Regions from separate parts of the Arthrobacter sp. A2-55 genome, predicted to be linked through region 1. Evidence: predicted binding sites of a transcription regulator. Region 1 holds the regulator's gene; the other holds the start of a gene.
The links. Region 1 encodes HrcA, which represses chaperone genes, less so after heat shock. Its sites were predicted from a motif close to TTNGCACTCGNNNNNNNCGAGTGCNAA; they were not measured.
Positions count from the first base shown of each region.

Region 2: the regulator HrcA is predicted to act here: its motif matches at 1,710-1,736, upstream of LPN03_RS05310 (FmdB family zinc ribbon protein).

Region 1 is NZ_JAJLOZ010000001.1:3,318-6,720, reverse strand. It holds gene LPN03_RS00035 (DUF4870 domain-containing protein) at 1-270, opposite strand, end outside; gene LPN03_RS00030 (DUF3097 domain-containing protein) at 328-1,182, opposite strand; gene hrcA (heat-inducible transcriptional repressor HrcA) at 1,365-2,378, shown strand; gene dnaJ (molecular chaperone DnaJ) at 2,430-3,403, shown strand, end outside.
Region 2 is NZ_JAJLOZ010000012.1:11,424-14,826, reverse strand. It holds gene galU (UTP--glucose-1-phosphate uridylyltransferase GalU) at 1-901, opposite strand, end outside; gene LPN03_RS05315 (5-formyltetrahydrofolate cyclo-ligase) at 989-1,663, shown strand; gene LPN03_RS05310 (FmdB family zinc ribbon protein) at 1,786-2,121, shown strand; gene LPN03_RS05305 (SAF domain-containing protein) at 2,302-3,030, shown strand; gene LPN03_RS05300 (DUF4011 domain-containing protein) at 3,124-3,403, opposite strand, start outside.

The sequences.
Region 1 (3,403 bases):
CGTGCCGGCACCGGGGTTGATGATGTTCACGATGAAGGCAAGCAGGTTCAGCACCAGTGCCACCACGGTGGGCGGCAGGGTGAAGTTGAGGGCCTCACGGGATTCCTGGGCGGTAAACGGGCCGCGCCCGGCCATGAATTTGTATATCAGGGCGGAGGGAATGCAGCCCAGGATGCCGCCGCAGTGGGACAGGAACGCCCACTGCTTGTCTTCTGTGGGCGTGAGTGGGGGCTTGGCCGGGACGTTGAATTGGTTCGCCGGATTGCTCACGTGGAATTGCCTCTCAAAAAAGCCGATGGTTCCATGCCGGGAAGAATGCCGGCGCCACTACAAGGATACGGGTGCCGTGAGGAAGTCAATGACTTCTTCGACGCGTCCCAACAGGGACGGTTCAAGGTCGGAGTAGCTGTGGACCCGGGACAGGAGCCGCTGCCAGCCCAGTCCAATGTCCTCGGCTGTGGTGTGTGGCCAGCCAAACGCCTGCAGGATGCCCAGTTTCCATTCCATGGACCGCGGAATCACGGGCCAGGCGGGGATGCCGAGGGTGGCGGGCTTGATGGCCTGCCAGACATCCACATAGGGATGGCCCACCACCAGCACATTCTTTTTCGCTGCGGGCGATCGCATGAGATTCGCCACAATCCTGGATTCCTTGGAGTTTGGCACCAGGTGGTCCACCAGCACCCCGAGGCGCCGGTTGGGTCCGGGGGCAAAATCCTCGACGGCGGCCGCCAACTCGTCGATGCCGCGGAGGGGTTCGACAACGATGCCCTCAACACGCAGGTCGTCGCCCCACACCTTTTCCACTAGTTCGGCGTCGTGCTTGCCCTCCACCCAGATCCGGCTGGCCTTCGCTGTCCGGGCGCGGAGCCCTTCCACCTTGACGGAGCCGGAGGCCGTGCGGGCCGGCTTCCTGGGAGCGGCGGCGACAACGGGCGCCACCAGCTCGACGGGCTCGCCCTCAACCAGGAAGCCGAACCCTAGGGGGAAGGCCCTGACCTTTTCCCTGCGGTCGGCCAGCTCCATGATGTGCATGCCGCCGGACTTTTCAATCCGCACCACGGCGCCCACCCATCCCGTCTGCACGTCCTCCACCACGAGACCGCGGGTGGCTTCAACCTTGCGGAGGGTGCGGGCCGCGGGCCTGGCGAGTTCCGCCGGGCCCCAGTTGTTGTACTCCACGATGGTGCTTTCCCCTGCCGTCTTCGCTGCCGCGGCGTGCGGCGGCGTGTTGAAAACCCCATGCTAGCGCGCGGCCGCGGGCGCCGGGCGGTGCCATGCCGGGAACCGGGGGCCGGAAAGTATTAGACTTGGCACTTGAATGGGTAGAGTGCCAATTCAGGGCCGTGATGGAGGTGACGGGAATGAGCGAACCACGCAAGCTTGAAGTGTTGCGGGCAATTGTGGAGGACTATGTTCATTCGCGCGAGCCGGTGGGCTCCAAGGCCCTTGTGGAACGCCACCGCCTGGGCGTTTCCAGCGCCACCATCCGCAATGACATGGCCGCGCTGGAAGAGGAGGGGCTCATTGTTGCCCCCCACACCAGTTCGGGCCGAATCCCCACGGACAAGGGGTACCGGCTGTTCGTGGACCAGATTTCCTCGGTCAAGCCGCTGTCGGCCGCCGAACGGCGGGCCATTGCCGTCTTGCTTGACGGTTCAACGGACCTCGACGACGTGCTGGAGCGCACCGTGCGCACGCTGGCCCAGCTGACCAACCAGGTGGCGCTTGTCCAGTACCCGCGTTCGGCCAAGACCACAGTGCGCCACATTGAATTTGTGTCGCTGGGCCCCCGCCAGGTGCTGCTGGTGCTGATTCTTGCCTCGGGCAAGGTGGAGCAGTCGGTGATCGACGTCGGAGTCCCGGTGGGGGAGACCATGCTGGCCGGCCTGCGCCAGGCGTTCCTGGCCGGGGTGCACGGCGTGTCCGTGGGCAACCTTTCCGCCGCCTTGGGGCTGGTGCCCGCCACGGTGCCGGTTGAAGAGCAGGACGTGGCGGCCAAGCTGGCCCATGGACTGGCGCAACTGGCCCAGGCTGCCCGCGAGGACCGCATCGTGCTCGCCGGCACCGCCAACCTGGCCCGCTCCAATGGTGATTTCCCGCTGAGCATAGGCCCCGTCCTGGATGCCCTGGAGGAGCAGGTGGTGCTGCTGCGGCTCCTGGAACAAATGGCGCAGGATTCCCTCGGCATGGCCGTGAGCATAGGCCGTGAAAACACCCACACCTCACTCGCGGAAGCCTCCGTGGTGGCCACCAGCTACGGCGCGGGCGAAAACGCCAAGCTGGGCGTGGTGGGGCCCACCCGCATGGATTACCCCAACACCATGTCCAGTGTCCGGGCCGTGGCCCGGTACCTGTCACGAATTTTGGCCGGCTGACCGGCCTCCCAAACTGACCTCGAACTAGCCACACGTAAAGAGAGCAAGACTTTGACCAACCATTACGACGCACTGGGTGTCTCACGCGACGCAACCGCCGAAGAAATCAAGAAGTCCTACCGCAAGCTGGCGCGCAAGCTGCACCCCGACGTCAACGACGCCCCTGACGCACAGGACCGCTTCAAGGCCGTCACCCACGCCTACGAGGTGCTCTCGGACCCGCAGAAGCGCCGCGCCTACGACACCACGGGCAACGAAAACGGCCACGACTCCGGCGCTGGCAATTTTGACGGCCAGGGCTTCGCCTTCCAGGACATCTTTGAAACCTTCTTCGGCGGTGGCGGTGGACAGGGCCACGGGCCTGCATCACGCACCCGCCGCGGACAGGACGCGCTCATCAGCGTGCGCGTGGAACTGCGCGAGGCAGTGTTTGGCGTCAACAAGAAACTTGAAATCGACACCGCCGTGCTGTGCACCACCTGCGAGGGCAGCTGCTGCCGCCCGGGCACCCACCCCATCACGTGTGATGTCTGCCATGGCAGCGGGCAGATCCAGCGTCCCATGCGTTCCATCCTGGGCAATGTCATGACGCTGGCCACCTGCAATTCCTGCCAGGGCTTCGGCACCCGCATCGAGGATCCCTGCAACGAGTGCATGGGGGAGGGCCGCGTGCGCAACCGCCGCAGCCTCACCATCAAGGTCCCGGCCGGCGTCTCCACCGGCACCCGCATCCAGCTTGCCGGCCAGGGCGAGGCCGGCCCCGCGGGCGGACCCGCCGGGGACCTGTACGTGGAGATGAAGGTCAACAACGATCCGGCGTTCCTGCGAGAGGGCGACGACCTCCACGCCACCCTCAGCGTGCCCATGACCGCGGCCGCGCTGGGCACCGAACTGACATTGGAGACCTTCGACGGCGAGCAGCCCATCAGCATCAAGCCGGGCACGCAGGCAGGCGAGGTGATCAACCTGCGCAACCTCGGGGTGACGCACCTGCGCGGGTACGGCCGAGGCAACCTCATGGTCCA
Region 2 (3,403 bases), on a different contig from region 1:
ATTTCTTGAGGTCGGCGGCGAACTTACCGAGCCAGTCGCGCAGCCCGGGGCCGAGGTCCTCGCTTTCGCAGGCCAGGGTCACCACGGCCTTGAGGTAGCTGAGCTTGTCCCCCGTGTCATACCGCCGGCCGCGGAACACCACGCCGTACACGCCGCCACCCTCGCCTTCCCGGACCGCGAGGGTCTGCAGGGCGTCGGTGAGCTGGATTTCATCCCCGCGCCCCGGCGGCGTGTTCTCCAGCACGTCAAAGACTGCCGGATGGAGCACGTAGCGGCCAATCACGGCCAGGTTCGACGGCGCGTCCTCCACCGCCGGCTTCTCCACCAGGTGGTTGATCTTGACGTAGTTTTCGCCCTCCACCACGGTCATGTCTGCACAGCCGTACGCGGAAATCTGCTCCTTCGGCACCTCGATCAGCGCGATCACCGACCCGCCCGTGCGCGCCTGGACGTCGATCATGGTGGTCAGCAGCTCGTCGCGTTCGTCGATCAGGTCATCGCCGAGCAGCACGGCGAAGGGCTCGTCCCCGACATGGGTGCGGGCGCGCAGCACCGCGTGTCCCAGCCCCTTCGGATCACCCTGGCGCACATAGTGGATCTCGCCCAGGTCGGTGGCGTGCTGGATCGCGGCCAGCTTGCCGGCGTCGCCCTTGGCCTCCAGCAGCGCCTCCGTGGAGGGCACCCGGTCAAAATGGTCTTCCAGGGCGCGCTTGTTGCGCCCGGTAATCATCAGCACGTCCGTCAGGCCCGCGCTGACAGCTTCCTGGACCACGTACTGGATGGCAGGTTTGTCCACCACCGGCAGCATTTCCTTCGGCATGGCTTTGGTCGCCGGCAGGAATCGGGTCCCCAAACCGGCCGCAGGAATAACGGCTTTACGTACGCGTCGAGCAAGAGTCATGGTCCTAGGCTATCCGACGCACGGCCCCCTTTGCGGAACACAGTTGCTACATTGGTCTTAACACTGCCCACTTCAGAGGTCCTGACCATGACTTCCACCCTAAAATCGGCCTGGCGGTCCCGCCTGCGGGCCGCCCGCCGTTCCATGGACGACGGCGGCCCCAACAGTGCCGCTGCCGGCCTCGCCGCCGCCGGCCTCGCCACTGCGGGGCTGGAGTGGGCGGGGCTGGTGGCCGGGGCTGCGGGAACGTCCACTATTTGTGCGTACATCTCCATGGGCCACGAGCCTCCCACGGGCGCCCTGCTGGCCGCCTTGCACAGTGCGGGGCACAGCGTATTTGTGCCGATTTGCGTCGAAGGCCACCAGCTGGCCTGGACCGCCTGGACACCGGGGGTGGCCATGGCCCGCAGCCTTCTTGCACCCGTCATGGAGCCCGTGGGCGAACGGCTTCCCTTTGCTCGCCTGGGGCCCGTTGCCGGGGTGCTGGTGCCCGCACTAGCAGTGGACACCGCCGGGGTGCGACTGGGGCAGGGCGGCGGGTACTACGACAGGTTTCTTGCCACGCTCGGGGCCGCCCCCTCCCACACTCTCGGCAGCGAAGGCGCGGAATCCGCGGTGGCGAGGGCCGGCGTCGTCTATGAAAATGAACTGCTCGCAGCAGGTTCACTCCCCCACGACACGCTGGACCAGCCTGTGGACTGGGTGGTCACCCCAGCGGGGTTCCACAAAATCGGTGCAGGCGGGCCGGAAATTGGCTCCTGAGGAAATATTGACCTCCGTCCATGTGTTATAGGCAGCGATGGTAGAATTGGCACTCGGGGCCTTGGACTGCTAAGCAAGTCACGCTGGCAAGGCCCTGACGCATGTATCCAGGAGGAATTTCAGTGCCCACTTACGCTTACGCTTGCAAGGACTGCGGCCACGCATTCGACATCCACCAGTCCTTCAGCGACGACACGCTGACGGTCTGCCCGGAATGCCGGGGTGCATTGCGCAAGAAGTTCAACTCCGTGGGCGTGGTGTTCAAGGGCTCAGGTTTCTACCGCACCGACTCCCGATCGGGTGCGGGCAGCACTGTGGCTGCAGCGCCCAAGGCGGGCGCTTCCTCAGCCGTTTCCTCCGAGTCCGGCAGCCCGGCGTCCGCGTCCGCCCCTAGCACCAGCCCGGCGTCCGGCGCCGCACCGAGCCCCAGCAAGACCCCAGCCACCGTCGGCAGCTAGCTCCGAAAATTCCGAATGGCCGGCTGTTGGGACTGCCGGCCATTTTTGCTGCCCTTTTTCTACCCCTCTTCTGCCCTTTTTCTGCCCTTGGCCCCTCCACAGGCAGGGCGTGGCAGCCGGCCGTCCACAGTTGGGGCCCGCCCCAGTGACTCGGTTCCCGGCCGGTCCTAGCGTGGAGACATGAAGCACTCCAGCAACCGTTCCGCATCGACCGCCCCTCCCGGATCCGGGTGGCGGGCACCGCCCTGGACGTTCCGGACCAGGCCGGCCACCCGTCCCGAACGACTGTTGCGGTGGGTTCTGCGCCGCCGCAGGCTGCTTGCGGCACTCCTGCTCTGTGCCGCAGCCGCCCTTGCCGTCCAGCAGCTCACTCCCGGTGCCCCGGCCACTACCAGCGTCCTGGTGGCCGCCAGGGACCTCCCCGCGGGCCACTCGTTGGGGCCGGCAGACCTTGTTGCCGCAGCCGTGAGCCCTTCAATGGTTCCGGACGGGGTCCTCCACACGGGCATGGCATGGCTGGGGCGCCAAATGTCCGGGCCGGCCAGGCGGGGACAGGTCATGACGGACGCGTCCCTGCTCGGCACCGAGTTGCTCATCGGGGCACCGGCGGGCAGCCAGGCCGTGCCGCTCCGGCTGACAGACCCTTCCACGGTGCAATTGCTGCGCCAGGGCCAGCTGGTCAATGTGGTGCTCAGTTCCAGCAAGGGACTGGACGGCCCCACCAGCAACCAGGTCCTGGCTACGTCAGTCCCCGTGGTGTGGACACCGGCCTTGGCCAAGTCCGGCGGCGGGTTGTTGCCCAGCCAGGAAACGGACGGGCTGGTGGTGGTGGCTGCTACGGCGGAGCAGGCCGTGCTGCTGGCGGGCGCCTCGGCCCGGGGAAAGATCTTCCTTGTCCTGGTTTCTTGAAGCCAGCCGCTTCAAGAAAGGCAGGCTTCAAGAAAGGCAATTTCAGGAAAGGCCCATTTCACGAACGGCCGGTTTCCCGAACGGGCATTGCTGCTAACCCCAGTGCGGCGGCTTGTTCTCCCGCAGCCATTCGTCGTGGCCTCGGTCGCGGCGGTCGTCGCCCCACGTGTGGGCGTCATCGTGGGGCGCCACCTTTGGTAGGATTGCCGCATCTTGCGCCTGGGAGACCGGGACGCGCCCGGCGTCCTTGGCTAATTCTGTTTTGGCGGAATCTTCCGAGGAATGGTTGGACGGCTGGCTCACCGTTGTCACACTTTCTGCTGCTTCGTGGGGTGATGGGACAGCGGCAGTGGTTGGAGCGCCCTGTCCGCCT